DNA from 4 places in the Buttiauxella gaviniae genome. Region 3 is predicted to be linked to each of the others. Evidence: predicted binding sites of a transcription regulator. Region 3 holds the regulator's gene; each other region holds the start of a gene.
What was found. The regulator CRP, encoded in region 3, controls carbon source genes, mostly activating them, when cyclic AMP is high. The targets are predictions, from matches to a motif close to ATGTGANNNNNNTCACAT.

Region 1 (8,197 bases), 2.1 Mb from region 3:
ATGGCAGTGAAAACGATGTGCTGTTGATTGTGGGTGCGGCGGGTGGCGTGGGTTCTATTCTTACGCAACTGGCACGCAAGCTGACCAACATTACCGTTATCGGTACGGCATCTCGCCCGCAAAGCCAGAAATGGGTGTCCGAATTGGGGGCGCATCACGTTATCGATCACAGCAAACCGCTGGCAGAAGAGCTGGCGCGTGTTGGCGTGAAAAATGTCACGCATGTCGCAAGCCTGAATCATACCGAACAGCACTACAAACAGTTGATTGACGTTCTGGTGCCGCAGGGGAAACTGGCGCTGATTGACGATCCTGACACGCTTGATGCCCGCCCTTTGAAGGTGAAAAGTATCTCGTTGCACTGGGAGTTTATGTTCACGCGTTCGATGTTTGAAACCCGCGATATGATCGAGCAACACCGTTTGTTAACCCGCGTGGCGGATTTGATTGACCAGAATGTGCTTAAAACCACGCTGGGTGAACATTTTGGCACCATTAACGCGGCAAACTTGCGTCGGGCTCATGAATTAATTGAAACCAACCGTGCGGTGGGTAAAATCGTGCTCGAAGGCTTCTAATTCTATAAAAATCATAATGAAATCAGTGAGAGACACCATGGATATTATTCAATCAGCCGCATCACGCTATTCAACGAAAGCGTTTGATCCGAGCAAAAAAATCAGCGAAGAAAACGTTCAAAAAGTGAAGGATTTGCTGCGTCTTAGCCCGTCCAGCACCAACTCGCAGCCGTGGCATTTTATTGTCGCCAGCAGCGATGAAGCGAAGGCGCGTATTGCGAAAGCGACCTCCGGTTTTTATGTGTTCAACGAGCGCAAAGTGCTGGATGCTTCCCATGTTGTGGTGTTCTGCGCGAAAACCGCAATTGATGAAACGCATCTTTCTAAACTGCTGAGCCAGGAAAACAGCGATGGCCGTTTTGCCAGCCACCAGGCGATGGAAGGGCAGCACAAAGGCCGCTCTTATTTCGTGAATATGCACCGCTTTGATTTAAAAGACGCGCAGCACTGGATGGAAAAGCAAGTTTACCTTAACGTCGGGAACTTCCTGCTGGGCGTCTCCACACTCGGTATCGATGCGGTACCCATTGAAGGTTTCGACGCGCGTATTCTGGATGAAGAGTTCGGCCTGCGTGAAAAAGGCTTCACTAGCCTGGTTATCGTGCCTGTTGGCTACCGTAGCGCGGAAGACTTCAACGCGGGTCTGCCAAAGTCGCGCCTTGAGTTCAGCGAAATTCTGACGGAGTGCTAAAAATGTCTGACAATACGCTGTCGATTATCGCGGTGCTGAAAGCTAAAGAAGGCAAACGCGAAGCGCTGAAATCTGCTCTACAGGCGTTGATTTTACCGACTCGCCAGGAAGAGGGATGCCTGGATTACGCCCTGTTCCAGCTTCAGGATTCACAGGATGTGTTTTACATGCGCGAGTCCTGGAAAGGGCAGGAAGCGCTAGATGCACACATCGCGCTGCCACATTTTCAGGCGTTTGTGCAGCAGATGGATGATTTACTGGCAGAACCTTTGCAACTGGTTCGTTTGAATGCGGTAGAACCATAACGGGCTGGCTTTGAGACTGATAACAAACCTCATTGCTGCATGATTCCGTAGGTCGGGTTAGCGTCGCGACACCCGACAACACCGCATTAATTGGTGGATGACACTATCGCTTATCCACCCTACAAACTGCGTCGTACTTTCTGGCGCTGAAAAGCAAAAAAGCCTGCTTAGTTTCCTAAGCAGGCTTTCGAATTTGGCTCCTCTGACTGGACTCGAACCAGTGACATACGGATTAACAGTCCGCCGTTCTACCGACTGAACTACAGAGGAATCGTTTGAACGAGGCAAATAGTAACGTTACGTTCAAAAAGAGTCAATGACAAAAATAACATGTTGATTCAAATGATTAAATTAAAATCAACTTGTTGAATTAATGCACCGTATTTCCCCCGGATGCCGTTATGTTTTCACTCTCGCGCAGGCGTAACAACGGGTCCTGACCATAAAACAGGCAAAAACGTTGATAAAGTGAAGGGAAGCGCGGGGCGAAAAGCTCGGGCGCACTGAAAAAATATTCTGATAACACCGCGAAGCATTCGGCGGGTTCCGTGGCAGCGTAAGCATCAATGCTGGCGGCATTTTCGCCCACCATATCAATTTCTTCCTGAATGTTGCTCATGGCGGCGTGAAGATCGTGCTCCCAGCCCGCGACATCGCGCAAGGCTATCAGCGGAATACCGCTGGCCCGGTCGCCGTTACGCATATCCAGTTTATGAGCCACTTCATGGAAGACGAGATTAAACCCCGACGCATCAAATGAATCCTGCACGTCGAGCCAGTTGAGAATAATCGGGCCTTGCTGCCAGCTTTGACCGGATTGCACCACGCGTTGGTTATGCACCAGGCCAATATCGTCTTCCCATTCGTCGTCGACCACAAAGGGAGCGGGGTAGATAAGGACTTCGTGGAAGCCATCCAGCCACTCAATGCCCAATTCCAGCACCGGCAGGCAGAACAGTAATGCGATACGCGCACTTTTCAGGTCATCAAGTTCGAAACCCTGCAAAGGGACCAGGCGCTTTTGCTGTAAAAAACGATCGGCAAGCCGCACCAGTTTTTCTTGCTCGGCGGGGGTGAGCGTTGCCAGTACCGGAATGGCTAAAGCCTGTTCCCACGGCAATGCCGTGACAGCAGATGAATCACTTGATTTCCAGGGCCACTTAATCATGTTACTCGCTCGCAAAGTCATCTCTTGAACGGAAAACTACTATACCCGAAATAATTCGGGCTGCATCAAAGTGGCGGGTGATTACATCCAGAACGTGAAGCGTGACGGGTAACGAGGGGATTTTAGTGCGATGAAAGCAACAAAGCCCGCAGATGCGGGCTTTAAGATAAGGCATAACAGAGGGGAAAACTTAGAACTGGTAGATCATACCAACGCCAACTACGTCATCGGTAGAGATACCCATGCTTTCATAGAATTCGTCGTCTCCATCCAACAGGTTGATTTTGTAATCAACATAAGTGGAGAAGTTTTTGTTCAGATAGTAGTTCGCGCCAATGGAAACGTATTTAACCAGGTCTTTGTCATTCCAGTCGCTGTTAGGTGCGAAGTCTTGAGTGAGGTCTTTACCTTTAGATTGCAGGTAAGAGATTTCTGGACGCAGACCGAAGTCGAACTGGTATTGGGCGGTTACTTCAAAGTTTTGGGTTTTGTTGGCTACACATGAGCCACAGTTATCGTCACTGCCAACTGAAGTCATGTTGCGTGTTTCTGAATACATGGTTGCCAGATAGATATCGTTAGCATCATATTTCAGACCCACAGTCCAGACATCAGCTTTCTCACCTTTAGCACTACTGCGGGTCTGTTGTTCGTTGGTACGATCAGAAGATGCGTAGGCAGCACCGGCACTAAAGCCCATACCGAAATCGTAAGTTGTAGATGCACCCCAACCGTCGCCATTGTCTTCACGCAAATTGTTGAGTTCGCGATTACCCGTGCCTTCTTGGTCAAACAAACCATTTGAACCTTCGTTAGCACCTTGATACTGGATAGCGAAGTTCAGACCGTCAACCATACCGAAGAAGTTAGTATTACGGTAAGTGGCAACGCCGTTAGCACGGCCAGTCATAAAGTTGTCGGCGCGGGTGTAGGAGTCGCCACCGAACACTGGCAGCATATCCGTCCATGCTTCTACGTCATACACTACGCCATAGTTACGACCGTAATCGAATGAGCCGTAGTCACCGAATTTCATACCCGCGAAGCCCAGACGGGTGGAGCTCTGGTTGCCACTGGTTTCTGTGTCGTCTGCCTGAATGTTGTATTCCCACTGACCAAAACCAGTCAGTTCGGAGTTGATCTGCGTTTCGCCTTTAAAGCCAACACGAACATAAGTCTGATCGCCATCGTCACCTGCGTTATCAGAGAATTGATGACGCGCATCAACTTTACCGTACAGATCCAATTTATTGCCGTCTTTATTATAAATCTCTGCCGCGTGTGCAGAACCCATAGCTAATAAGGCAGGGATTACTAATGCCAATGCTGTTCTTTTCATTTATACATTCCTTGAAATCATAATCATTATGAATAATAAGTTGCATTAAGTCCTCGACAACCGCAGCAATCTTATTACAGGTAGTTCAATTTATTTATCACTAAACGTGTAACTGAATTATTTGAAATAAGACAAATTGTTTCACAGTAAATACCGCTCATCTATTTGATTTTATTGGATTTAATAAAGGTAGGTGCGGATCTTTAATATATTTTATATATGTATATTATTTTTTAGATATAAAAAAATAATCATATTTTGAATATATAAAAGTTGTTATAAGAAAATATCTCCCATCAAAAGTTGCTTGCTGGTTCATGTTTAATTGCTGCTGTATTTAATATTAAAAACTACTTTGTTAATCCAAATCTCGGGCGGCGAATAAATAACCTAATGTAATGGCAATGTTATTATGATGAAAAGACAATAGGGTAGGTAAGTGGTATTAAGAAAATTCCTAACGAAAACGTGGCATTAGGGCTGTTAAGGAAGAGCAAAAATATGATAAAAATCACATTCGCAGATGGATGACCCATCGGAATACACAAGCTAATCGATTGAGAGAGTTATGTCAGACGTTATGGATGCGAAACCGACCCGAACTCCGGGTGGCAAATTGGCGCTGTGGTTGTTCTATGGATTTTGCCTGTACACGGTTTGGGCCGTAGCGCGCTATTTTTGGGTGGTTAGCGATGTCACCGAAGGTGATATGGGAACACTCGGGGGCAAACTGCTCGGCGCCTTAATGGGGCTGCTGGTTCTGGGTTCCGTGGCGGCTTTGTTAGGCTGGCTTGCCTGGTACACGCGTGCCAGGTAAATAAAATCGTGCCAATGTGGGTTATTGCCGGGGGTAAACTTGCTAATTTTGTGATCCTGTACTCATATTAAGTACCGGGTCCAGCTACGAAGTAAGGAGTACGTATGCCGATAGCCCACTGGCAAGCGCGTTTTGAAGAGTATCTGCACCGTCACTGGTTGCAGGACGATAAAGCCCATGATGTGGCGCATTTTCGCCGCGTATGGAAAACATCACAGCAAATCATGGAAACCACGGAGGCTGACCGCCTGGTGGTGCTAACTGCCTGTTATTTCCACGATATTGTCAATTTGCCGAAGAATCACCCCGAGCGCCATCTCGCTTCCACCCAGGCCGCACAAGAGACGCTGCGTATTCTGGATGCACATTTTCCCGATTTCCCACACCCGCTGTACGATGCAGTAGCTCATGCGGTACGTGCCCACAGCTTCAGTGCTGGAATTGCGCCGCAGACCCTTGAGGCGAAAATTGTCCAGGACGCTGACCGGCTGGAATCGTTAGGAGCCATTGGCCTGGCGCGAGTGTTTTACACCTCCGGCGCATTGGGTCGCCCGCTATTTGATAGCGAAGATCCCCTGGCTTCCGGGCGTGAACTGGACGACGCAACCTATGCGCTTGACCATTTCCAGAAAAAATTACTTAAACTCCCTGATACTATGCAAACCGAGGCAGGGCGCGCCCTTGCTCGCCATAATGCCGATTTTTTAGTGAATTACATGGCCAAACTTTGTGCCGAACTAAAAGGCAATTACTGCGATATTGACCATAATGTCGTTCAGCAATTTGCTCCGCAAATACATTCCGCCTGATAATTTCTTTAAAAACAAAAGGGATGCCCGCAACGCTTGCGGGCTGTTCTGATTCTCTCTGGGTCAAATCAGTGATAGAGTCGCACTCTCTTTTCCCCTGAAATGGTTCATGATGAACGACCTCGACGCAATTGCCGAACAACTCTCCCAGCAAGCAATCCTTCAGCAACAACAGCAACTGGAAGATGATTACGCGTTAGTGAAGCGCATTCTGGAAATCTACGACCAGAAAACTGTGGCACATCATCTACGTCAGGTTAGCGGTGACTGGACTCGCGAATCACTTAATCGCTGGTATAACCGTAAATCTTCGCCACGTATTTTGACGGCTGCGGAAAGCAAAATGCTGCAAAATATGCTGCCGCCATTACCCGCGCACCATGGAAAATATGCTTTTAAATTCGTTGATTTATTTGCCGGTATTGGCGGGATCCGCAGCGGGTTTGAAGCAATTGGTGGGCAATGCGTATTTACCAGCGAGTGGAATAAACACGCGGTGCGTACCTATAAAGCCAACTGGTATTGCGGCGCTGAGAGCCATCAGTTCAATCAGGATATTCGCGATGTTACCCTCAGCAACCGCGATGATGTCAGCGATGAGCAGGCCACCGCGCATATTCAGGCTATGTTGCCGGATCACGACGTACTGCTCGCGGGCTTCCCTTGCCAGCCGTTCTCCCTGGCTGGCGTGTCGAAGAAAAATGCGTTAGGCCGCGCGCATGGCTTTGCCTGCGAGACACAGGGCACGCTGTTTTTCGACGTGGCTCGAATTATCGATGCGAAACGCCCGGCAATTTTTGTGCTGGAAAACGTTAAGAATTTAAAAAGCCATGATAAAGGCAATACGTTCCGCATCATTATGGAAACGCTCGACAGCCTGGGGTATGAAGTGGCTGACGCGGCAATAATGGGGGCGGGGGATCCTAAAATTGTTGACGGTAAAAATTTCCTGCCGCAACACCGCGAACGCATTGTGCTGGTGGGTTTCCGTCGCGATCTCAATCTTCATAAAGATTTCACCCTGCGCAAGCTCAGCGAGTTATATCCGCCGCGCCGCCCTTCCTTTGGGGAGTTACTGGAGCCGACGGTGGATGCCAAATATATCCTGACGCCGACGCTGTGGAAGTACCTTTATTACTACGCCAAAAAGCACCAGGCGAAGGGCAACGGTTTTGGTTATGGTCTGGTCTCGCCTGAAGATCCAGCCAGCGTGGCTCGCACGCTGTCTGCGCGTTATTACAAGGATGGCGCTGAAATTCTTGTTGATCGCGGGTGGGATAAATCGCTCGGGGAAGAAGATTTTGATAATGCTGAAAACCAACTGCGTCGTCCGCGTCGTTTAACGCCGCGTGAGTGTGCGCGTTTAATGGGGTTTGAAGCGGTGCAGGGGAATGCGTTCCGTATTCCGGTTTCGGATACGCAGGCTTATCGGCAGTTTGGAAATTCAGTCATCGTGCCGGTTTTTGCCGCCGTGGCGCGTTTACTGGAATCAAGAATTGCTCAGGCAGTTGAAATAAGAAAATCTAAAAAATAAACCACGCGAATTGATATAAAAAAAATCCCCTCCTGAAATACATCAGAAGGGGATGGATAACTTACTTAACGCTTATCAGAACTTCACTTTCAGATTCAGGTTCAGGCCTTTGTCAGACGCGCCGTCTTCTTTCCAGTTGTAGGCATCCATCGCCAGAGACGTATTGCCCTGGCTGTAGCTGACGCCGACCTGAGACAGGCTGTTCACGCCGCCGCCTTTCTGGCCGTCATCCACACTGAAGCGCTGGCCGGCTGCACCCTGCAGGGAGGCAGACCGTGCGCTCTTGCTGTAGGAGAGGTTAGGGCCACCTTCCACGCTGGCCGTCGCTGCCCAGCCGTTCTTACCGGCATAGGTCAGTTCCATTCCGGCGATGGCATCAACCGCGGTTTCGCTGCCTGCATCCATTTTCAGGTTGTAGTCGTTCGCACCGGTTTCGTTCACGCTGCCGTCACGGGTGTGACGCACTTTAGCGCCGACGGACGGTTTGAAGTTCAGCGTGTCGCTCAGGGCAAAGCCTTTGCTGAACTGGCTCTTCAGCTCCATATACTGCTGGGTATTTTTGGAGTCCGCCACTTCGTTCACGCTGCCGTACTGGATAGAGCGGCTGCTGTCGAGCTGATGGTTGTCATAACGCAGGGCGTTATTCCAGCTCATCTCGTCGCCGAGGTCCATGTGATGCTCCAGACCGAAGAACTGGCTGTAGCCGCCGGTCAGGCCGTTGTCGCCTGCGGATTTCACATCGCCGTTACCGTCCAGACGGGCAATACCGTACTGCAGTTTCAGGGTCTGGCTGTCAGTCAGGCTCAGCTTCTGGCTCAGGGCCATCATGTCGTACTGGGTGTTGTTGCCCAGTTCGGCACGTTTGTCGCCTTTCGCCACCACGTTAAAGCCGAGGCCGCTTGAGGTTTCAATGGCGCTGTCAGCCAGCATGGTGAAGCGGTTGCTCAGGACTTTCG
Region 2 (8,197 bases), 1.6 Mb from region 3:
ATATCATGCTGGTCCAGCATATTGTCATCGCTGACGTTATCAGGAGTGACAGTCGCAACGGCAAAGTTATCGATATGAACCGTATGATCGGTACTGCTGATAACCTCGTTGCCAGCCGCATCGTGGGCGGTCACCGTGGCGGTAAAGTGCGTATACGCATCAATCAACTCCCCGCGCCCGTCCACAAATTCCGCCGTCGGCACCCCAATATGGTAGCCCAGGCTGCCGTCGCCCAGTTTTTCAACCAGACCGGTATAAGGATGCCCGTTGACCTCCAGCGTCACCGTATCTCCAGCGCGCGCATCACCGCCCACGGTGCCAGTAATCATCTGGTGGTCGTTGCCTTGCAGCTCTTCGCGGTTCAGCGTGTTGTCTTTGGTCACACGATCGATGGTGATGCTCGCATCGGCATGGGTGTCGAGCACGACGTTATGGTGCGCCACGGCAACAGCTTCGTTTCCGGCCTTATCCTGGCTGGTCAGCGTGACCTGCACATCGTTGTCACCTTCCTTCAGCGTGCCGGATGTGACCGCCACGTTATAGCGCAGGTGACCGTGCTCATCGGCATACACGCGGCCTTCAAAGTCCTGGCCCTGCACATGCACCGTCACTTTGTCGCCCGCTTTCGCGTCTTTACCGCTGGCGTCGCCGCTGATAAGGGTGTCGTGCTGTGATTCGTCGTGATTGACCACATCATCCCCGGCCACGGCGCGGATGGTCACGCCGTTATCGGCATGGTTATCCAGTTGTACCGTATGTTCGGTGGTTTCAGTGACCATATTGCCAGCCGCATCACGGGAGGTGATGCTGGCGGTAAACCGCATGTGGGCATTGACTTCGCCGAGGCTGTTGTCGCCGAACGCGCCCGCTGGGATCGGAATGCGGTAGCCCAGCGAGCCGCCCTGCATTTCAACCTGGCCGGTGTACTGGTGCCCGTTGATCTCAAGCGTCACCGCATCTCCGACGCGCGCATCACCGCCCACGATGCCGGTGATCGACTGCGGCTGACCCAGTTCGTCGTGATTCAGGACGTTATCGTTGGTAACGGTATCGACGGTGATGGAAGCATCGGCGTGGGTGTCCAGCGTGACGGTATGGTGCGCCACCGCAACGGCTTCGTTATCCGCCGCATCACGGCTGACTAACTGGACTTCAACGTCATTGTCCCCCTCGCGCAGCAAGTTGGTCGGGACGGGGATTTCGTAACGCAGTTGGCCGTTGTCGTTAATCACCACACCATGGAATTGCGTGCCTTGTACCGTGACGGTAACCGGATCGCCCGCTTTCGCATCGCCTCCGGCTTCACCCGAAATCAGCGTCGGCATACGAGATTCAGTGCGGTTGACAACGTCATCTCCCGCAACGGTGCCAATGGTGACGGAGTTATGAATGTCGAGATCGATATGAACAGCGTGATTCGTCGAGGCCTGGGTGGTGTTCCCCGCCTCGTCCGTTGAGGTGACAACCGCGTGGATCTCCGGGCTAGCCAGTAACCCCTGGGTTGAGACATCCACCGTGTACCCTAATGTCCCGTCGCTCATCGGAGTGACGAGCGTGGTGTAATCCTTGCCGTCTACCGTTACCGTAACCGCATCGCCGACTTTTGCATCGCCGGAAACATGGCCGTGGACTGAGATAACAGGCTCGTGGGATTCGGCGATATTAATGACATTATCAGGCGTCACGCTATCGACGGTGATGTGGTCCAGCGGGCCGACAGTGTCGATCTGTGCGTCAGCGGTAGTTTGCGCCGTATGGCCTTCAGCATCCGTCGCCGTTGCCAGCACGGTAATCTCGCCATCCACTAAACCACTGAGATCGGGCTGTGTAGTCCAGCGGCCGTTCTCAACGGGCACATCAAGGGTGATTGTGTTTTTTTGGCTATCCGTAACCACCAGCGTGATGTGGTTTTGGTTGCTGGTACCGCTGATGGGGGTGTGGGTTATTTCATTTTTGTTAATAAACCCATCGTTACCCGCAAAGTTGTCAATTTTGATCAGCGGTTTTTCTGCTGTCTCAACTGCCTGCGGCGGCTGCGGCGTCAGAGGTGTCTGTGGAATTTGCGGCGTCTGCGGTATCTGCGGTATCAGCGGCGTCTGCGGTGTCTGCGGTGTCTGAGGAATTTGCGGTGTTTGCGGTACCTGCGGGGTTAGCGGAATCTGTGGCGTCAAAGACGGCTGTTCAGGAGTGGAACTGTCTGTGGAAACAGGGGCCAAACCATTCTCAGGCTGGACAAATTCTGGGGTCGATACCTTTAGCCCGGCGGTCGTGAATCCGCCGATGGGATCGATATGCTGCCCGGTTAATTCCAGTTGAACGAGGGTGTGCCCCCCGCCGCCGCCTTCGATAGCTACCGGCGGTTCATTGCCTGCGGCGGTGGCTTCTAAGGATTTGGTCGGGTCAACGCCATCGGCAATGGATTTCTGTAGCGAGGCAACATCCTGAGTATCATGTTCTGCATTATTTACCGCGTTGAAGCCGTGTTCGCTCCAGTGGCTGTTTCGCCCGAGATCCAGCGTTTTACCGTCCGGCAGAGAGAGACTCACCGCCCCGCTGTCGCCCGTGACAATCTCTTCTCCGCTGTAGATCCTGTCGCCTTCTTTCAAAAGACGCCGTGAGCCATCCGCTTCAACTACATAAACCTGACCAATGACAGCTTTAATGACACCGAGTAATTGACTCACCGCTTCCTCTCTTGAATTTGAATTTTGGGTATACCATCGTTATTTTTATAAATACTGGGATTAATTAAATAATTAATAACAATGTTTTTTCATTCAAACACAACCAAGGAGAGGTTTATAAATACCCATTAATGGACAATAGCTCTTCCGCGATAGTTTAAAAAACAGCAAAAACGGTTATTAGATTTTAATTAACACGCTAACTAACCAATGAATATAATCAAAAATGATACAAAGTGAAACAGTATATTAAAAAACATTAAATAGCATTTTTGATGCGTGTTACGACGCCCCAAAATTAGAGAAATAATGACATTCGTTGTTAATTAATATGACGGCGGGCGTTAATTAAAAGAATATATCTCGCCATTGATTATCAACGTGAACCCTCGCCTGAGTTATTTTGCTCCCAGTCCAGACGTTGCTCCCGGCGGCGAAACTCGCTGGGGGATAACCCTACCGAACGGTGGAAATCCCTGGAAAAGTGCAGCGGATCGTTATACCCCACCAGGCCTGAAATTCGCCCTATCGACTCCTGCGTTTCAACCAGTAAGCGGCGCGCCTGGGATAAACGATAATTTTTTAACCAGCGCAATGGGCTTTGGTTAAACGTCATCTGAAATAAGCGGAAAAGTTGTGATTTACTCACCTGGCAGTACTGCATAAATTTTTCAATATCCCAGTCATCGCTGTAATGGCTGTGAATCTGATAAATCAATCGCCCGAGGCCGCGATGGGTAATAACCGGAGACTTTGTGGTTTCGGCGCTGCGATTCTCAAGTAAGGTGAAAATAAGCCGCGAACAGAGTTCATCGCAATGGGCGTCCGTCACCAGGGTATGGCTTTTCATTAAGCTGAAAATATGGTGATAAATTTCAGTCACCTTTTCCGGGCTTTCAAACTGGAATACCGGATTTTGCGGAACATCCAGAATCTGCATGATATTACTTAATTTTTCGCTATCGATGCGCAGCCATAATATTTCCCATGGGTCATTTTTATCGGGGAAATGTTCATGCGGCCAGCGGACGGGGAGCCAGACCAGGCAGCCTTCGTTGACTTCATAAAGGCTATTTTCCAGGCGGACAAAGCCACTGCCTTTCAGGCAGAAAATCAGCTCATGCCCCACCACCGACTGCCTTCTCACGCGGAAGTTTTCTGCGGTACGAATATGGCCTGCGCGCAAAATCTGGTAATTCATCAGCGTCGAAAACTTATCTGACTCCCGGTACCAGTTCGCCAGAATCTGCGTTTGCTGCGCGATTTTTTCCATGACAGATCCCCGTTTGAGCCCCAAAACGCTCCACACACCTTAGTTCATCGTGGCATGGCGATGCGGCAAAAACATGAAATGTCGTTATAGCACTGATAGATTTTTGAACAAGCTCACAACTTTGTTGACATGGAAATTCTGTCCATATCGCATGGAATTCCAGCTATTACGCTCTCCGCCATCGCTGCCTAAAGTAAACGTCATATTCACCACATAAATAGTCGTGCGTTAACTTAGCCAATAGGAGTAAAGGTAGATGATTGATTTTAACGATCCCCGTCAGGTAGCGAGTGCCATCCAGTTTACTAACGTCAGTCCGGATTTGACGCGCGAAGGGCTTATCCAGCACCTGAATATTTGCATGGAGTATCAATTTGACGCAGCAATGATTGCCCCTTGTTGGGTTTCCGTTGCAAAAGACGTCCTGAAAGGCAGCGGCGTCCGGGTTGCCACCACCGTTAACTTCCCGCAGGCCAACGACACCACCGCCATGAAAGTCGCCGTGATACGCGAGCTGGTAAAAGAAGGGGCGGACGAGTTCGATTTCCCTCCTAACCCAGGTTTTTTACTCGGCGGCCTGGATGACCTTTACTTCAATGAACTAAAACAAGTTACCCACATTGCACATGACTTGGGCATGAAAGTTAAAGCGATGCTGGAATTTGGCTTCATTACTGAAGAGGCAATGAAGATCAAAGCCACCCGTTATGCCTACGAAGCGGGCATTGACTGGGTGAAACAGTCCAGCGGCTGGGGCAAAGGGGGATGCGCGGCAACCGCCGAAGATGTTCGACTTCTCAAAGCCAATATTCAGGCCCCCTGCCGGGTAAAAGTTTCCGGTAAAGTCAACACGCTGGAAAAAATGAAAGAGATGTTTATGGCTGGCGCAGAGCTGGTCGGCACCAGTTCCGGCCCGGAATTAGTGAAAGGCCTGACAGGGGACATCAACGCTTATTGATCGACGGATGCCGTCACTCTTATGGCGGCGGCATTTTCAATAAAACAGACAGCACAGTTAACGGAGTATGTGATGAGTGTATTTATTCTCGGTAGCTACGCGAAAGCACTGGTTATGACCGCTGACCGCATTCCCCTGGCGGGTGAAACGCTCATTGGCGACGATTTTCGCCAGACCTGGGGTGGCAAAGGCTCCGATATGGCCGTTCAGGCGGCACGGCTTGGGGCTGATGTTTTTTATGCAGGCGTCGTAGGAGATGACGCTTTCGGGCACGAATTTGTCAGCCTGATGCAGCAGGAAGGCATCAATATTCAGTCGCTTACCATCACAAAAGCGTTGCCTACCGGTGCCGGGCTCATCATTAAAGATAAGGACGCACGCAATATCATTGTCGTGGATATGGGGGCCAACAAACTCTTTACTCCCGCCCTGGTGGATCAGGCCTTGCCTGAGCTTAAACGCGCCGGTGTCGCTCTTGCACAGCTTGAAATCCCGCTGGATACCGCACTCTACGGCTTACGCAAAGCCAAAGCGTTGGGGAAAGTGACGATTCTTAATCCTGCCCCGGCCCGCAATTTACGCGGGGTCGATCTCAGCGCCATTGATTACCTGACCCCCAATGAAACCGAAGCACGCGTCGCACTTGGGCTCGCACCCGATGATGCACGCAGCAACCGTGAAATCGCCGATCTCTTGCTCGAAACGGGCTGCCAGTATGTTGTGATGACGCTGGGGGACGCCGGTTCTGCCGTTTTCAGCCATAACGACACGCAGGAAATCCCGCCCTGTAAAGTCGACGTTGTCGACAGCAATGGCGCAGGTGACAGCTTTAACGCGGCTTTAGCGGTGGCGCTGGATGAAGGCCAATCCATCAGCGACGCCGTGTTACTGGCAAACGCCACCGCGGCGCTGTGCTGTACCCATTGGGAGACGGTGCCCTCCTATCGCCATCGCGCAGAAATCGATGCCTTTATGAAAAACATGCTCGTCGCAGAGGAATAAAAAAAATGAGACCCGATAGAATCTTACACCCTGAACTCGCCGCTGCATTAGCCACCTTAGGCCATACCGACATCGTCTTAGTGACGGACGCGGGCTTCCCGATTGCCCCCCAGGCAAAACGTATTGATTTAGGATTCTGGCCAGGCCAGGTCGATGTGCTGGAGATTTTGCGCGTCCTTCGCCAGGAGATTTTTGCCGAAGAGGTGCATTTTGCCAGCGAAGTGCGCGATTGCCATCCGCAGCTTTACCGTGATGTGCAGTCAATTTATACCGGCTCCGGCGCAGAGTTTCACACCGCCAGCCACGAAACGCTGTGTCACGATATTGCCCATCGGGCAAAAGTGATTATCCGCTCCGGCTCATTCAACCCCTGGGCTAATTTCGCGCTGGTTGCCAGCACCGATCCGTTTGCCTGGTTTACCGAACAATCGGGTGTAGCCCCGCTTCCCGCCTATGTCGCAAGACGCCAGCGTATTCGCGACAACGTCGTTCCAGAACTTAACTGACAGGGAGGAATGATGAAAATCACAGGCTGGCGTTCGCTAAAAACGTTGCATCGCTGGGGGCGACCCATCGGCGATATTAATGGCACCGTTGATTCGGGTGTGACGGAAGTTCCCCTGCTCATCCTGGAAACGGATGAAGGCGTTTGCGGAGTCGGGCTGGGCGGGCACGCGGATATCGCGCGTATTTTCCCGGCAATTGAAGGGGAAGATCCGCGTGCCGTCACCGCCCTTTATGACCGAATGCAGTCGTGGGTTTTTAAAAGCGGCCATGCGGGCTCTGTTTTCGGGGCGATTGGCGTGGTCGATATGGCGCTGTGGGATCTGAAAGCCAAACTGGCAAACCAGCCACTTTGGCGGCTGTTGGGGGCTCGCTCGCCGTTTGTGCCCGGCTACGCCTCTGGGCTGGATTTCCCCTTATCTCTTAGCGAGTTAGTGAATTTGCATCGCCGTTTTGCAGAACGCGGCTTTAGCGCTTTCAAACTTAAAGGCGGCCTCGACGTTGAGCAGGATATTGAGCGTTTGCGTGCGGTACGGGAAGTGTACCTGTGCAACTCCCCCTCCCCGGCAATCATGATTGATGTAAATGAATCTATGAGCGCCAAACAGGCCGTGCGCTACGTGCGACGCCTGGAAGAAACGCTCGATCTGAGCTGGATTGAAGAACCCGTCAGACGCTGGGACGCCGCCGGTCACGCGCTCATTCGCCAGCAAACAAACTGCGCCGTCGCCACCGGGGAAAATCTGACCGGCATCGAACAATTTCAACCGCTGCTACGCGAACAGGCTGTGGATGTCTTGCAGGCCGGGATGTGTTGGGGAATCAGCCATTTCCTGCGCGTCGCCAATCTTGCTCACGCGTTCAATTTACCGGTAAGCCCCGTCGGCTATAACGCCAACCCTGTCGCCCACGCAGCGGCGGCGATTCCCAACCATTTGAGCTGTGAAGTTCAGGACCTGGATTTCCCGCTTGGGCTGCACGTCGATCAGCGCATCGAAAATGGCGGAATTATCCTGGGCGAAGCACCGGGGCTCGGGATCACCGTGGATGAAAATGCGCTGACTCACCACCTCAACGAAGGGAGTTGGGCCACACCGCAAGGGCCTCACGTTCGCCCTGCTCGGGCCGGGCTGCGTTTATCCCTTAGATCCACACAACATCATGAATAACCAGGGAACAGGAAAATGAAAACAGTAGCTTTAGGGCGCACAGGCATTCAGGTTCCCGTTCTGGCGATGGGTGCCGCATCGTTGGGCAGCATTTATCACCCCGTCTCGCAGCACCAAGCCGATGAAACCGTGGCAGCGGCGCTTACGCATGAGGTTAACTATTTTGATGTCGCGCCTTATTACGGTTTAACCAAAGCGGAAACGGCCCTGGGCATCGCGCTAAAAGGGGTAGCACGCAAAAGTTATACCCTTGCAACCAAAGTCGGGCGCTACGGCGATAGCCAATGGGATTTTTCCCGGGAGGCAACGCTACGCAGCGTGGATGAAAGCCTGGCGCGTCTTGGCACAGACTATATCGACATAATCCAGTGCCATGACGTTGAATATGGCGACTTACGCCAGGTGGTTGAGGAGGCGCTTCCCACGCTGCGTGAACTGCAAAAGAGCGGTGTTGTGCGGCACGTCGGCATTACCGGTTACGACCTCGCATTCCTGGAAAAGCTGGCGATTGAGCAGAAAGTCGACACCGTGATGGCTTACTGCACCTGGACGCTACAGGATCGCCGCCTGGGGGCAGTGGCAAGGCGGCTAAACCAGGCCGGAATCG
Region 3 (8,197 bases):
GCGATTCGTAAAGCCCGCGACCTGGGGCGCCATATCAGTTACTTCGGCCCGGAAGCCAACGACTTCGGTTTACTTGAGCAAACGTTCATTGAATACGGGAAAAGCGGGCAAGGTAAATCGCGCAAGTATCTGCATACTTATGATGAAGCCGTTCCCTGGAACCAAATCCCCGGCACCTTTACGCCGTGGCAGCCCCTCCCTGAACCTACCGATGTGCTGTTTTATGAAGGTTTGCATGGCGGAGTGGTAACGCCTCAGCACGACGTGGCCAATGCCGTCGATTTACTGGTAGGCGTGGTGCCGATCGTAAACCTGGAGTGGATACAAAAACTGGTGCGTGACACCAGCGAGCGTGGGCATTCTCGAGAAGCGGTAATGGACTCCGTAGTACGCTCGATGGACGATTACATCAACTACATCACCCCGCAGTTTTCCCGCACGCATATAAACTTCCAGCGCGTTCCAACGGTTGATACCTCTAACCCATTTGCAGCTCGTGGCATTCCATCGCTGGATGAGAGTTTTGTTGTGATTCATTTCCGCGGTCTGGATGACATCGACTTTCCGTATCTGCTCGCTATGTTGCAGGGCTCATTTATTTCACACATCAATACATTAGTGGTGCCGGGCGGCAAAATGGGGCTGGCAATGGAATTGATTATGACGCCGTTGGTTAAGCGTCTGGCAGAAGGTCGAAATATCAATAATCAGGGCGGCTAAGTACCGCCCCGCAATCACCGACTAGCCTTCAATGACTTCATAGCTGTGGGTGATGCTTACTGCTTTCTCCAGCATCAATGCAACAGAGCAGTATTTCTCAGCAGACAAATCCACCGCGCGGGAAACCGCGTTATCTTTCAAATCGATGCCCGTCACGATGAAATGCAGATTGATATGCGTAAACAGACGCGGTGCCTCTTCGCGGCGCTCGGAGGTCAGTTTAACTTCGCAATCCGTCACGTTATAACGACCTTTTTGCAAAATAGAAACCACGTCGATTGCGCTACAGCCCCCCGCGGCCATCAGCACCATTTCCATCGGACTCGGCGCTTTATCGCCAGAATTACCGTCCATCAAAATCTGGTGTCCTGAAGCGGACTCTCCAAGAAAGGTTAACCCTTCAACCCACTTCACACGTGCTTGCATGTTGCTTCCCCCGTTGAAAAAATTACCTTCCAGAGTACGCGGAAGGAGCAAAACTGGCAACGGAAGGCGACCTGCGTCAAGCTGAAACGAGACAATAGGAGACACTTGCCAAAAGCTATGCTAAAACAATCCAGATGCTACATCGATACATTGACGTTATGTATGTATGCAGAGGACATCACTAATTACAGGCAGCAAGAATGACTTGCATGCCATCTCCCCAAGGTGGGGAATATTCTAATACTTGCAACGCCAGACAGGATGTTTAGCGTCTTGTCGTTGGTAGCCAGTTATAAAACAGAGGATAACCGCGCATGGTGCTTGGCAAACCGCAAACAGACCCGACTCTCGAATGGTTCTTGTCTCATTGCCATATTCATAAGTATCCATCGAAGAGCACACTGATTCACCAGGGTGAAAAAGCAGAGACGCTGTATTACATCGTCAAGGGCTCTGTGGCTGTTCTGATTAAAGATGAAGAGGGCAAGGAGATGATCCTCTCTTATCTGAATCAGGGCGATTTCATCGGCGAGTTAGGGCTGTTCGAAGAAGGTCAGGAGCGTAGTGCCTGGGTTCGTGCTAAGAGCGCTTGTGAAGTGGCTGAAATTTCATATAAAAAATTCCGCCAGCTGATTCAGGTCAACCCAGACATTCTGATGCGCCTGTCTTCGCAGATGGCACGCCGTCTGCAAGTGACATCTGAGAAAGTCGGTAATCTGGCGTTCCTGGATGTGACGGGCCGTATCGCGCAGACACTGCTGAACCTCGCAAAACAACCTGATGCAATGACCCACCCGGACGGTATGCAGATTAAAATTACCCGTCAGGAAATTGGTCAGATCGTCGGTTGCTCACGTGAGACCGTAGGCCGTATCCTAAAAATGCTGGAAGATCAAAACCTGATCTCCGCTCACGGTAAAACGATCGTCGTTTACGGCACTCGTTAATCTCCTGCTTGAAAAATGGCGTATCGCTTCGGTAATACGCCTTTTTTATTTTTAAAATTCACTTATACCCGAGTAATTGAAGCTGCAGCAAGGCAGCAAGTGAGTTCATCCCGATGAGCTTACTAAAGTAAGTGATTCGGGTGAATGAACGCAGCTAACGCCGCTGCAGCTTCAAGTAAGAAGGGTATATGTGGCGCAGACTGATCTACCATCCCGAAGTCAACTATGCACTGCGACAAACGCTGGTGTTATGTCTTCCCGTGGCGGTAGGTTTGCTCTTTGGCGATTTGCAATCTGGGCTGCTTTTCTCGTTAGTCCCCGCCTGCTGTAATATTGCCGGTCTGGATACACCCCATAAACGCTTCTTCAAACGCCTGATTATTGGCGGCAGCCTTTTTGCTTTCAGCAGTTTGATCATGCAGCTTTTACTGCTGTATACCGCCGTACCGCTGCCTCTGATTCTTATGGTGATGGCGCTCCTGTTGGGCGTCACGGCTGAAATCAGTGCGCTTCACGCACGTCTGCTTCCCGCCTCGCTGATTGCCGCTATCTTTACCCTCAGCATGGCCGGGAACATGCCAATCTGGAAGCCGATGCTGCTGTATGTCTCCGGCACAATTTGGTACGGCGTATTTAACTGGGTTTGGTTCTGGATGTGGCGCGAACAGCCACTGCGGGAATCGCTTAGCCTGCTCTATCGCCAGCTTGCGGATTATTGCGAAGCCAAATACGGCATGCTAACTCAGCACACCGATCCTGAAAAAACACTCCCGCCCTTACTGGCTCGCCAACAAAAAGCGGTCGACCTCATCACCGTGTGCTATCAACAACTGCACATGCTGGCGGCGAATCAGCAAAATGGTTACAAGCGTTTGTTACGCGCCTTTCAGGTGGCTTTGGATTTACAAGAACACATCTCCGTGAGTCTGCACCAACCTTCCGAAGTACAAAAGCTGGTTGAAAAAAGCCACGCCGAAGCGGTAATTCGCTGGAATGCACAGACTACTGCCGCACGTTTACGTGTGCTGGCTGATGACATTCTTTACCATCGTTTTCCCCGCCGCTTCACAATGGAAAAACAGATTGATGCGCTTGAGAAAATCGCCCGTCAGAATCCAGACAACCCAGTTGGGCAATTTTGTCATTATCACTTCAGCCGTATCGCGCGCGTGCTGCGGACTCAACGCCCGCTCTATATCCGTGATTTGATGGAAGACAGGCAGCGCCGGTTGCCATTGTGGGCCGCACTGAAAAGCTATTTGTCTTTGAAATCGGCAGCGCTGCGCAACGCCGCAAGGCTGGGTGTCATGCTCACTATCGCGAGCATTTTGGGCGCGTTCTTACATCTGCCCAAACCTTACTGGATTTTGATGACGGTCATGTTCGTCACGCAAAACGGCTACGGCGCCACACGCGTTCGTATCCTCCACCGTTCGGCGGGCACCATGGCGGGCCTGGCAATCGCCGGTGTGGCGCTACACTTCCATTTCCCACAGAGCATTGCGCTGACGGCGATGCTGGTGATAACCCTGGTCAGCTATTTATTCATTCGTAAAAGCTACGGTTGGGCAACGATTGGCTTCACGGTCACGGCGGTCTACACACTGCAACTGATCACCCTGAGCGCCGAGCAGTACATCGTTCCTCGCCTGATAGATACCCTGCTGGGCTGCCTGATTGCCTTCGGTGGCATGTTGTGGCTGTGGCCGCAGTGGCAGAGCGGCTTATTGCGCCAGAACGCCCACGATGCGCTTGAGAAAGACCAGGACGCTATTCGCCTGATCCTGAGTAGCGACCCGGAACCTACGCCTCTCGCCTATCAACGCATGAAAGTAAACCAGGCGCATAACGCCCTGTTTAACTCCCTCAACCAGGCGATGCAAGAGCCCGGCTTTAATTCCGACTATCTGGCCGACATGAAATTGTGGGTCACACACAGTCAGTTTATCGTCGAACACATTAATGCGATGACGACCCTGGCGCGTGAGCACAACATGCTGACGCCGGATTTAGCCCAGCGCTATTTGCAGTCGTGTGAAATTGCACTGCAACGCTGTCAGCAGCGGCTGCAATATGATGGGCCGGGGGAAACCAATGACGCCAATATTCTGGATCCGCTGGAAGGGCTACCGAGCGGGCCATTAAGCACGATGGAACAACATTTACAGCGGATATTGGGCCATCTCAGCACCATGCACACCATTTCTTCGGTGGCATGGCGTCAGCGTCCCCATCATGGGATTTGGCTGAACCGCCGCTTAGGCCGGTCGTAAGGTGGAATTGTCGGGTGTCGCGACGCTAATCCGACCTACAACGGCCTTTAGTAGGGTGGATTAGCGTCCAGCACCACCCACCGAATGACGCGAATATTTAACCTTTAACGATACTTGCGACCGCGCTCGCAAAACGCTGCATACCCTCTGCAATATCCGCCTCTTCAACGATAAGCGATGGCGCAAAACGCATCACATCCGGCCCCGCGTTTAGAACCATCACGCCCTCTTGTGCTGCAGCATAAAGGAATTCGCGCGCGCGGCCTTTGTATTGCGGCTTCAGCTCAGCACCAATCAGCAGACCCATGCCGCGAATATCGCTGAACAGATCAAACTGCTCGTCAATGTGCTGCAGGTGATTCACAAACTGCTCGCGCTTCACCGAGACGCCTTTCAACACCTCAGGCGTATTGATGATATCGAATGCTGCACCGGCTACGGCACAGGCCAGCGGGTTTCCACCGTAGGTTGAGCCATGTGTGCCGACGTGAAATGCCGAGGCGATTTCCTGAGTGGTCAGCATCACGCTCACCGGGAATCCACCACCGAGGGCTTTAGCGCTGGTCAAAATATCTGGCGTCACGCCGTAATGCATATACGCAAACAGCTCCCCGATGCGCCCCATACCGCACTGGACTTCATCGAACACCAGCAGGGCTTTATGTTCATCGCACAGCGCGCGCAGACCGTGTAAAAATTCCGGCGTTGCCGCCGTGACACCGCCCTCGCCCTGAATAGGTTCCACCACCACCGCGCAAGTGTGATCGTCCATCACCGCTTTTACCGCATGCAAATCGTTAAACGGCACATGAATAATATCCGCAGGCTTCGGGCCAAAACCATCGGAATACTTCGGCTGGCCGCCAACAGAAACGGTAAACAATGAACGCCCGTGGAAGGCATTATGGAAGGCGATAATCTTGGTTTTATACGGGCTATGGCGCGTGGATGCGTAGTAACGTGCCAGTTTAAAAGCGGTTTCGTTTGCTTCAGTGCCGGAGTTCATAAACAGCACGCGTTCTGCAAAAGTGGCATCAATCAGCTTACGGCCCAGGCGCAGCGCAGGTTCGTTAGTGAAAACATTACTGGTATGCCATAACGTTTCACCCTGGCTTTTCAAGGCCTCCACTAACGCGGGATGGCAGTGGCCCAACGCGGTAACCGCGATTCCCCCCGCGAAATCAACGTACTCTTTGCCCTGTTGGTCCCATACACGGCTGCCTTTTCCTTTTACCGGAATAAACTCAGCCGGTGCATAAATCGGCAGAATGACTTCATCGAAAGTTGCGCGGGTAATTGCTGATTGTTCAGTTGCCATTTATTGCCCATCCCCTTTTTACGCATAAAACACAATTGAAAATATAATCATGAAATATGCATAAAAAATCATTATCTGGCAATAAAAAATCAACGCGTAAGGAAATTGGCTAACAGTTGGTGCCCCTGTTCGCTAAGAATACTTTCCGGGTGGAATTGCACCCCTTCCAGGTCAAGCTCACGATGGCGGATGCCCATAATCTCTTGCTTGTCCGTCAATGCCGTAACCTCAAAACAGGCGGGTAACGTGGCAGGGTCGATAACCAAAGAGTGATAACGCGTAACGGTAAGAGGATTGTTCAGGCCGCAAAATACGCCGCTATTATTATGCGAAATAACAGACGTTTTGCCGTGCATCACTTTTTCTGCACGCACAATCGTTGCGCCGAAGGCTTGCGCAATGGCCTGATGCCCAAGGCAAACGCCAAGAATCGGCAGTTGTCCGGCAAAATGTTGAATCGCCATAAGGGAAATGCCCGCTTCATTGGGTGTGCATGGGCCGGGTGAGATAACCAATTTTTCAGGAGCCAGGGCGCTGATGTCAGAAAGGGTCAGCTCATCGTTACGTTTCACCACTACCTCTGCGCCTAATTCGCAAAAGTACTGATAAAGGTTCCAGGTGAATGAGTCGTAATTGTCGATAAGCAGTAGCATCGCGGCTCCAGGGTAAAAAAGAACCGCGGTATTCTATTCGCTTTCGCCCGCTTCACTCACCACTTTAGTGAAAATCTCCGTAAGCGGCCCTAAATCACCCAGCGCACCGGCCTGATTCGCCGTCCGCCATTGGTCAGGATCCACGCCACTCCAGTCCAGAACGTAACCTGCATGAATCGCCAGTTGCTCGAAGAAGACGCGCTGCGCACGGCCGCTGCCAACAAAGAAGGGATGAAGCACATTAATTTCACAGTAGTAATGCGCCAGGCGATGAACAAATTCGGTTCTGGCAAGCCCTGTCAAATAATGCTCGTTCTCCATCTCCTGCATCAGATCGTTGCCTTCGTTTTCGATGTACTCGAAATGGCAGAAGCGAGTCTCCCCTTTGGAAATATCCACATCACGCAGCTCACCCGCCCAGTCAAAAACATCCTGAAAAAGTTGCTGATGAATGGCGCACAACCAGGGTAATCCGCGATGTAACGGGCCCAGCTCGATCGTCGCTACGCGCTGAGCGATAGACTCATCTTGCGCATGAGGCTCAAGCACATCAAGCAAAGTGCTGGCCTGAAAAGAACGGCTACGCTGTTGCTCCCAAAGGCGGGACTTTTGTTTATCGGTAAGTTTCTTTGCCATGATGCCTCCCTCACATAAGCCATTCTTGCCACAAGTATAAGCAGCAATTGGGGGAAGTGCAGGAAGGTGAATTTTGCGCGGGACGCAATGCCCCGCGCAGGCGATTTTTATGGCAGGACTTTCGCAGAGAGGATAACTACCGGTTTTGACGGAACATTTTGGTATGGACCGACATCATGAGTCTGTACCTGAGAGATCTTATCGGCCACTTCCATCCCTTTCACAACTTTACCAAACACCGCGTAACCGAAGTCACGTTGGCCGTGATCGAGGAAAGCGTTGTCAGCCACGTTGATAAAGAACTGGCTGGTGGCGCTGTCTTTATCCGCCGTACGCGCCATAGAAATCGTGCCGCGAGTATTACGTAGGCCGTTATCGGCTTCGTTTTTGATCGGTGGATTTGGCTGCTTCTGATTCATGTCTTCAGTAAAACCACCGCCCTGAAGCATAAAGCCCGGGATCACGCGGTGGAAAATGGTGTTGTTGTAGAAACCGTTGTTAACGTAGTCCACAAAGTTTTTCACAGAAATCGGGGCTTTTTGGCTGTTTAACTCAAGCTCAATTTCACCTGCTGAAGTGGTCAACAGGACGTGTGGGTCACCTTTAGCAGCAAGTACCGCAGGAGAGAATGCGGTGAGAGCAAATACTGTTGCTACAGCCGCCAGAGTCGATTTGAGCATGAATAATTCCTTACGAAAGCAGTGAATGAAGCAGTTGCTAGATTGTAAAGAGGCACTCAACTGTGCGCCAGCCATTTACGGTTTTTTACTTTCACACAAATCAATAAGTTAAATGAATGAATAATTAGGTCGCGTCAATTTTCGTGACTTAAATCACTTAAAACCCACTGTATTGCTGCAAATGAATTATAAATTGTATGAATGAATCACATTTATGACTAAAATCCATCCTTCTCGAATGCTGTCAAAGCACTTTACATTTCTATTCACAGGCTTCTCATGACTAACAGCAACCGCATTAAGCTCACATGGATCAGCTTTTTCTCCTACGCCCTGACAGGTGCGTTGGTGATCGTCACCGGGATGGTGATGGGTAATATTGCCGAATACTTCCACGTTCCCGTTTCCAGCATGAGTAATACTTTTACTTTCTTGAATGCGGGCATTTTGATCTCTATTTTCCTGAATGCCTGGTTAATGGAAATCGTGCCACTGAAAACTCAGTTGCGCTTTGGTTTCATCTTGATGGTTCTGGCCGTTGCCG
Region 4 (8,197 bases), 3.0 Mb from region 3:
AGGCGCTGATTCGCACCGCTCAGCAGATTGGCTATACGCCACGTATTCTGCAGGCGGTAGAAGAGGTAAACCACGACCAGAAGTTAAAACTCCCTGAGTTTATTTCTCGTCACTTTGGTGAAGATTTGAAAGGCAAAACCTTCGCGCTGTGGGGGCTCTCTTTCAAACCCAATACCGACGATATGCGTGAAGCCTCAAGCCGCGTCCTGATGGAAGCGCTGTGGGAACGCGGTGCTCAGGTGCAGGCGTATGACCCGGAAGCAATGGACGAAACCCAGCGCATTTACGGACATCGATCAGATCTGAAACTGATGGGTACTAAAGAAGCTGCATTACAAGACGCGGATGCTCTGGTTATTTGTACGGAGTGGCAAAGTTTCCGCGCACCTGATTTCGATGCAATTAAGAAATCACTGAAGCAACCAGTTATCTTTGACGGCCGTAACCTGTATGATCCTGAGAGACTCAGCAAGCGCGGCTTTGTTTATTATGCAATCGGCCGCGGAGCGTCCATCAATATTGCATAATAAATGAGGGTTGTATGAAATTTCTGGTTACCGGCGCAGCAGGCTTTATTGGATTTCACGTTAGCGAACGTTTGCTGGCAGCCGGTCACCAGGTTATCGGTATCGATAACCTGAACGACTATTATGACGTGAATCTTAAACAGGCACGTCTTGATCTTCTCTCTCCTCATTGCGCATTCCGATTCCAAAAAATTGACCTCGCCGACCGCAACGCGATGGCTGAATTATTTGCTAACGAGAAATTCGATCGTGTGATTCATCTTGCCGCTCAGGCGGGTGTACGTTATTCAATCGATAACCCTCATGCTTATGCGGATTCAAACCTTTCAGGGCATTTAAATGTTCTTGAAGGTTGCCGCCATAATAAAGTAGGGCATCTGCTCTACGCATCTTCAAGCTCTGTATATGGATTGAATCGTAAACTTCCGTTCTCGACCGATGATAGCGTTGACCATCCAATCTCTTTATATGCGGCGACCAAAAAAGCGAACGAGTTGATGTCCCATACCTATTCGCACTTATATGGATTGCCGACAACCGGTCTGCGTTTTTTCACCGTTTATGGCCCTTGGGGTCGCCCGGATATGGCGTTATTTAAATTCACCCGCGCCATTGTCGAAGGCAAAAGTATTGATGTTTACAATCACGGGCAAATGCGTCGAGATTTTACTTATATCGATGATATTGCCGAAGCCATTGTGCGTTTACAGGATGTCATTCCGCAGGTTGATTCCGCCTGGACAGTAGAAGAGGGCACGCCCGCAACCAGCTCTGCGCCTTACCGTGTTTATAACATTGGTAATAGCAGCCCGGTTACGCTGATGGATTATATTACGGCGCTGGAAACGTCATTGGGGAAAGTGGCGCAGAAGAACATGCTGCCAATGCAACCTGGTGACGTTCTGGAGACCAGCGCGGACACGCAGGCTTTATATGATGTTATCGGCTTTAAGCCGCAAACATCAGTGCAGGATGGCGTACAGCGCTTTGTAGACTGGTATAAAGCTTTCTATAAAGTTAGCTAATACTGATTAGCGGAAAGATAAAAAGGAAGCCTGGCTTCCTTTTTTTGTCTCTCTTTTATGGCAACGCACTCTGATAGCGAAACGCATAAAACAAAAATCCCGCCGAAGCGGGATTTAATAAGCAGCACTAAAAGCGAAAATTAGGCAATCAGGAAATCTTCCAGTTTTTTGCCTTGCTCTTCCATTGCTTTTTTGATTACAGCTGGAGTACGGCCCTGGCCAGTCCAGGTTTTGCTTTCGCCGTTTTCGTCGATGTACTGATATTTAGCTGGGCGCGCAGCGCGTTTTGCTTTGCCTGCAGATTTAACAGCAGCCATGCTATTCAGTAATTCATTAGGATCAATGCCGTCAGCGATCAGCATTTCACGGTATTGTTGCAGTTTGCGAGTACGCTCTTCAATTTCTGCAGCAGCAGCATTGTCTTCTTCGCGACGTTCGTTAACAACAACTTCTAATTTTTCCAGCATTTCTTCCAGCGTTTCCAGAGTACATTCTCTAGCTTGTGCACGAAGAGTACGGATGTTGTTCAGAATTTTAAGTGCTTCGCTCATTTTAGTAATCTCAATCTTATATTGATGGTTGGCTTGATGGACTAATAATAGAGGCTTAAATTAAGTTCTGCAATAGGGGGGAATGTAAGGAATTCAAAATTCCATAATATTTTGTCGATTTATAAAAGACCATTATCTTAAATTTTGTCGTGAATGTGGCCTAAACAAAACGTGGATAACTCACTTTTTCTACAACAACCCTGATACTGTCAGGGGTTGTTGTAACACTAAATTGCGACATAACAGCATTAATGGTGAAATATCAACCTTTGGTATTATTGCCTACAACAATCGGTATTCTTAATAGATAATTATTATTAGTGAATCAGGGAGTATCATAGAATAGCAATGAAAACACTGAAAACTCCGTAAGTTAAGGACTACGCGACATGTTTCAAACAACTGAGAATTTGATACATTTTACCTTCGCGACTTATATATCTATCCGGTACACCTTGGATTTTTCTTAACGCTAACAGGTACGATAACTCTGTAACGGCTTATGATATAATCCGTGTTAATAATATTTACATTTTAACTCAGGCTAGCTGACCAATGGCACAACTCTACTTTTACTATTCCGCAATGAACGCGGGTAAATCTACGGCATTACTGCAATCCTCATACAACTATCAAGAGCGCGGAATGCGTACCCTGGTGTATACCGCAGAAATTGACAATCGGTTTGGTTCAGGAAAGGTGAGTTCGCGCATTGGCTTGTCGTCGCCTGCCAGGCTCTTCAATGGTACAACGCAGTTATTCAATGAAATACGTGATGAGCATCAGCGTAATGCGGTGAATTGCGTTTTAGTAGACGAATGCCAATTCCTTACACGCGATCAGGTTCTTGCGTTATCCGATGTTGTGGATGAATTAGATATTCCGGTGCTCTGTTATGGCCTGCGAACTGATTTCCAGGGCGAGCTGTTTGGTGGCAGCCAATATTTATTGGCATGGTCAGATAAGCTGGTGGAATTAAAAACTATCTGTTTCTGCGGTCGCAAAGCCAGCATGGTGCTGCGTCTTGACCATGAAGGTCGTCCTTATAATCAAGGTGAGCAAGTGGTGATTGGCGGAAATGAACGCTACGTGTCGGTTTGCCGGAAGCATTACAAAGAAGCACTGCAGAAAGGCTCTCTGGAAGGCATTTAGAGCGTTTAAAATCCATAACGAAGGGGAAGGGTAGGCTTTCCTCTTAATCGCTGTGTGATGCTTTCTGCTTAGCTTTTCAAACAGCAGATACAAAAAAACCCGCCGAAGCGGGTTTTTTATTAGGCTAAACAATTAAGCGGTTTTCTTCGCTTTCTTGTCAGCTTTTACCGCTGGAGCAACGGTATTCACTGCTACTGCTGCTTCGTTAGCTTCTGAATACTCACGACCGTAGAAGGTATCCATCAGAATCTGTTTCAGTTCAGAGATCAGTGGGTAACGTGGGTTAGCACCGGTACACTGGTCATCGAACGCATCTTCAGACAGTTTATCAACGTGAGCCAGGAAGTCCGCTTCCTGAACGCCAGCTTCGCGGATGGACTTAGGAATACCCAGTTCAGCCTTGATGCTATCAAGCCATGCCAGCAGTTTCTCGATCTTAGCAGCGGTACGGTCACCCGGTGCGCTCAGACCCAGATGGTCTGCGATTTCAGCATAACGACGACGCGCTTGTGGGCGGTCATACTGGCTGAAAGCAGTCTGCTTAGTTGGGTTGTCGTTCGCGTTATAACGAATAACGTTGGAGATCAACAGGGCGTTCGCCAGACCGTGAGGAATGTGGAACTGAGAACCCAGTTTGTGAGCCATTGAGTGACACACACCCAGGAAGGCGTTCGCAAACGCGATACCCGCGATGGTCGCAGCGTTGTGTACACGCTCACGAGCCACTGGGTTTTTAGAACCTTCGTTATAAGACGCTGGCAGGTTTTCTTTCAGCAGTTTCAGCGCTTGCAGAGCCTGACCGTCAGAGAATTCGCTCGCCAGTACAGAAACGTAAGCTTCCAGTGCGTGGGTCACGGCATCCAGACCACCGAAGGCACACAGGGACTTAGGCATATCCATTACCAGGTTGGCATCAACAATCGCCATATCTGGAGTCAGAGCGTAGTCCGCCAGCGGGTATTTCTGGCCAGTGGCGTCGTCGGTAACAACCGCAAATGGCGTTACTTCTGAACCGGTACCGGAAGTTGTGGTGACCGCGATCATTTTCGCTTTCACGCCCATTTTCGGGAACTTGTAGATACGTTTACGGATATCCATAAAGCGCAGCGCCAGTTCTTCGAAGTGGGTTTCTGGGTGTTCGTACATAACCCACATGATCTTCGCAGCATCCATTGGGGAGCCGCCGCCCAGCGCGATAATCACGTCTGGTTTGAAGGAGTTTGCCAGCTCTGCGCCTTTACGTACTACGGACAGAGTAGGGTCAGCTTCAACTTCGAAGAATACTTCGGTTTCAACGCCAGCCGCTTTCAGAACAGAAGTGATCTGGTCTGCATAGCCGTTATTGAACAGGAAACGGTCGGTAACGATCATCGCACGTTTGTGACCATCAGTAATCACTTCGTCCAGCGCGATTGGCAGGGAGCCACGGCGGAAGTAGATAGATTTCGGAAGTTTATGCCACAACATGTTCTCAGCTCGCTTAGCAACGGTTTTCTTGTTGATCAGGTGCTTAGGACCCACGTTTTCAGAGATGGAGTTACCACCCCATGAACCACAACCCAGAGTCAGGGAAGGCGCGAGTTTGAAGTTGTACAGGTCACCGATACCACCCTGAGAAGCCGGGGTGTTGATCAGGATACGTGCAGTTTTCATTTTATCGCCGAAGTGCTTAACGCGCTCTGGCTGGTTGTCCTGGTCGGTGTACAGGCAAGAGGTATGACCGATACCGCCCATCTCAACCAGTTTCTCAGCTTTTACAACAGCGTCTTCGAAGCTCTTAGCACGGTACATAGCCAGAGTTGGAGACAGTTTTTCGTGAGCGAATGGCTCAGAATCGTCAACAACGCTAACTTCACCAATCAGAATCTTGGTATCAGACGGTACTGTGAAGCCTGCCAGTTCAGCAATTTTAGTTGCTGGCTGACCAACGATAGCGGCGTTCAGTGCGCCATTTTTCAGAATGATATTCTGAACGGCTTTCAGTTCTTCGCCCTGCAGCATGTAGCCGCCGTGAGAAGCGAAACGCGCACGTACTGCATCATAGGCAGAATCAACAACGATGACGGACTGTTCAGAAGCACAGATTACGCCGTTATCGAAGGTTTTAGACATCAGAATAGAAGCAACAACACGTTTGATGTCGGCAGTTTCGTCAACAACAACAGGGGTGTTACCTGCGCCTACGCCGATGGCTGGTTTACCGGAGCTATACGCGGCTTTAACCATGCCTGGACCACCGGTTGCCAGAATCATATTGATATCTGGGTGGTGCATCAGTGCGTTAGACAGTTCAACAGAAGGCTGGTCAATCCAACCGATCAGATCTTTAGGTGCACCCGCAGCGATGGCAGCTTGCAGAACGATGTCTGCGGCTTTGTTGGTCGCATCTTTTGCACGTGGGTGTGGAGAGAAGATGATTGCGTTACGCGTCTTCAGGCTGATCAGAGATTTAAAGATAGCCGTTGAAGTCGGGTTAGTGGTTGGTACGATACCGCAGATGATACCGATAGGCTCAGCGATAGTGATAGTACCGAAAGTGTCGTCTTGAGACAGGACACCACAGGTCTTTTCATCTTTATAGGCGTTGTAGATATATTCGGAAGCAAAGTGGTTTTTGATCACTTTATCTTCGACGATACCCATGCCAGATTCGGCAACGGCCAGTTTCGCTAGAGGGATTCGAGCATCAGCAGCAGCCAGAGCGGCGGCGCGGAAGATTTTATCAACTTGCTCTTGAGTAAAGTTGGCATATTCACGCTGGGCTTTCTTGACGCGCTCTACAAGGGCGTTAAGTTCAGCGACATTAGTTACAGCCATAATGCTCTCCTGATAATGTTAAACTCTTTTAGTAAATGAGCTGCTCGAGACGAGAGTATAGTCAGCGGGCAACAGCTTGCGTAAAAGACGGGCCACGACTATCCAAAAACTTCCCAAAACATCTTGCTGATTTACTAAAAGAGCCTTATCTAAAAAACCTATTCATACTCAGAATGAGTAGCTCTTCAGGTGCATCCAAGAGTACTCACTTCTGGGTAGGTTTTTTGTGATGTAAATCACATTATTCTAAGGCTGACACCATTCAGCATGATGGAATCAGGTTACTGATAAGTCTTTAAATTTTTTGTCACAGCAATAGCAAAACAAATTACCATATTTTCAACAAGTGAGTAACAATATCGATTAATATCGCAATTGCGTATAAAAGTAGTTATCTATGCTGCGAAAGGGCATAGCGCCAGCAGTGGTTTTCCATTACATTACCGCGGCCTTTGCTACGTTTATTTGCGGAGTTTTTAGTGGCTCAATCTTTGTTTGATTTGCCTACCTATTTTAAGTTCTTTATTGGCTTGTTCGCGCTGGTAAACCCAGTCGGGATCATTCCTGTTTTTATCAGTATGACCAGCTACCAAACGGCGGTGGCGAGGAATAAAACCAACCTGACTGCAAACTTGTCGGTGGCGATTATTCTATGGACCTCGTTGTTCCTCGGTGACGGTATTCTGCAATTATTTGGCATATCAATTGATTCTTTCCGCATCGCAGGCGGCATCCTGGTGGTGACTATTGCCATGTCGATGATCAGCGGTAAGCTGGGGGAAGATAAACAGAACAAACAAGAAAAATCAGAGAGTGCTATCCGAGAAAGTGTGGGCGTCGTTCCTCTCGCTCTACCATTAATGGCAGGGCCGGGCGCAATCAGTTCAACTATCGTGTGGGGCACCCGGTACCATAGCTGGAATTATTTGGTTGGTTTTTCGATAGCTATTGCGCTGTTTGCATTTTGCTGTTGGCTGGTGTTCCGTCTTGCTCCATGGTTGGTTCGTCTGCTTGGGCAAACGGGAATCAACGTTATTACCCGTATCATGGGCCTGTTATTGATGGCGTTGGGTATCGAATTTATTGTGACTGGCTTAAAAACGATCTTCCCAGGATTATTAAGTTAGTTCTGCTGAAACTTTCATATGAAAAAGCAGATTAAATGTTCTGCTTTTTTACTGTTATTTTCCCTCCAACGTGATTGTTTTACGAACATTTTGTTCTGTTCATAAAAAAATCTTTCATAAGAAAATGCTTTGGAAACCGCATATTAGCGGCTATACCCCCATGCATCTGTACATAAAACTCACAATTGCTAAGTTATTTAACTCACACTACACAATGATGCTTGCTGCGGCTTTATTGAGATGATATTAGTTAATCAAGCTATATTGCAGATGAATGTGCTAAAAAATAATCAATTGTTAATTTTATGTGAATCACAGTATCCTGCTGTGATGTGACAAGATGAACAACCTAGGACTTGCTAGTTTCTCTTTTATTTTTAACGGGTTAAACCGATAAATAGCACTGATTTTCTTTCTCGCCTAAGAGTGGTTAGCAAAGATTAAAGAGAAATGGTTAACAAATTTGCAAATTGTATTGGCGGGGATCAGAGGCTTTTGATACTTTCCGGACAACACAATTATCTGATAAACGTTTCATTTACAGATGACTCATTAAATCAACCTGAGAACAGGGTAGGTTGATTAAGAATCGACGGAGCAGGGTGCCAAAAAGAGCATCCCCCAAATAAAGTCGGTGATAGCAAGTAAGACAGAAGTAAATCCTGGCAGTCGCATAACGCTCTTGCATTGTTAAGGAACCCCAAGGGGAAGAGGCTGGCTTTCGGGTCGGTAATTATAATGAGTGGAGTATCAACACAATGTCCATCATCACAAAAAAAAGTCTGGTAGCAGCAAGCATTTTAACCGCGCTAATTGCTGGAAACGTTGCCATGGCGGCCGAAGTTCCTGCAGGTGTTCAACTGGCTGAGAAGCAAACGCTGGTTCGTAATAACGGTTCAGAAGTTCAGTCTCTGGACCCGCACAAAATTGAAGGTGTTCCGGAATCCAACGTTAACCGCGACCTGTTTGAAGGCCTGCTGGTGACCGATCTGCAAGGC

Region 1: the regulator CRP is predicted to act here: its motif matches at 4,581-4,598, upstream of drpB (cell division protein DrpB).
Region 2: the regulator CRP is predicted to act here: its motif matches at 4,059-4,076, upstream of deoC (deoxyribose-phosphate aldolase).
Region 4: the regulator CRP is predicted to act here: its motif matches at 6,297-6,314, upstream of AB1E22_RS21345 (YchE family NAAT transporter).

The regions. Positions count from the first base shown of each region.
Region 1 is NZ_JBFMVT010000002.1:3,678,890-3,687,086, forward strand. It holds gene AB1E22_RS17540 (zinc-binding alcohol dehydrogenase family protein) at 1-578, shown strand, start outside; gene nfsB (oxygen-insensitive NAD(P)H nitroreductase) at 616-1,269, shown strand; gene AB1E22_RS17550 (putative quinol monooxygenase) at 1,272-1,574, shown strand; tRNA gene AB1E22_RS17555 (tRNA-Asn) at 1,769-1,844, opposite strand; gene mtfA (DgsA anti-repressor MtfA) at 1,945-2,742, opposite strand; gene ompC (porin OmpC) at 2,933-4,081, opposite strand; gene drpB (cell division protein DrpB) at 4,662-4,898, shown strand; gene AB1E22_RS17575 (phosphohydrolase) at 5,003-5,707, shown strand; gene AB1E22_RS17580 (DNA cytosine methyltransferase) at 5,820-7,241, shown strand; gene AB1E22_RS17585 (hypothetical protein) at 7,317-8,197, opposite strand, start outside.
Region 2 is NZ_JBFMVT010000002.1:3,094,146-3,102,342, reverse strand. It holds gene AB1E22_RS14985 (retention module-containing protein) at 1-2,684, opposite strand, end outside; gene AB1E22_RS14980 (helix-turn-helix domain-containing protein) at 3,061-3,957, opposite strand; gene deoC (deoxyribose-phosphate aldolase) at 4,214-4,915, shown strand; gene AB1E22_RS14970 (ribokinase) at 4,988-5,917, shown strand; gene AB1E22_RS14965 (RbsD/FucU domain-containing protein) at 5,923-6,423, shown strand; gene AB1E22_RS14960 (mandelate racemase/muconate lactonizing enzyme family protein) at 6,436-7,590, shown strand; gene AB1E22_RS14955 (aldo/keto reductase) at 7,606-8,197, shown strand, end outside.
Region 3 is NZ_JBFMVT010000002.1:1,535,923-1,544,119, forward strand. It holds gene AB1E22_RS07820 (phosphoribulokinase) at 1-720, shown strand, start outside; gene AB1E22_RS07825 (OsmC family protein) at 742-1,146, opposite strand; gene crp (cAMP-activated global transcriptional regulator CRP) at 1,461-2,093, shown strand; gene AB1E22_RS07835 (YccS/YhfK family putative transporter) at 2,282-4,366, shown strand; gene argD (bifunctional acetylornithine/succinyldiaminopimelate transaminase) at 4,464-5,684, opposite strand; gene pabA (aminodeoxychorismate synthase component 2) at 5,774-6,337, opposite strand; gene AB1E22_RS07850 (putative adenosine monophosphate-protein transferase Fic) at 6,371-6,973, opposite strand; gene ppiA (peptidylprolyl isomerase A) at 7,081-7,653, opposite strand; gene tsgA (MFS transporter TsgA) at 7,933-8,197, shown strand, end outside.
Region 4 is NZ_JBFMVT010000002.1:4,539,075-4,547,271, reverse strand. It holds gene AB1E22_RS21370 (UDP-glucose dehydrogenase family protein) at 1-527, shown strand, start outside; gene AB1E22_RS21365 (NAD-dependent epimerase) at 542-1,552, shown strand; gene hns (histone-like nucleoid-structuring protein H-NS) at 1,693-2,103, opposite strand; gene tdk (thymidine kinase) at 2,659-3,255, shown strand; gene adhE (bifunctional acetaldehyde-CoA/alcohol dehydrogenase) at 3,388-6,072, opposite strand; gene AB1E22_RS21345 (YchE family NAAT transporter) at 6,552-7,199, shown strand; gene oppA (oligopeptide ABC transporter substrate-binding protein OppA) at 7,958-8,197, shown strand, end outside.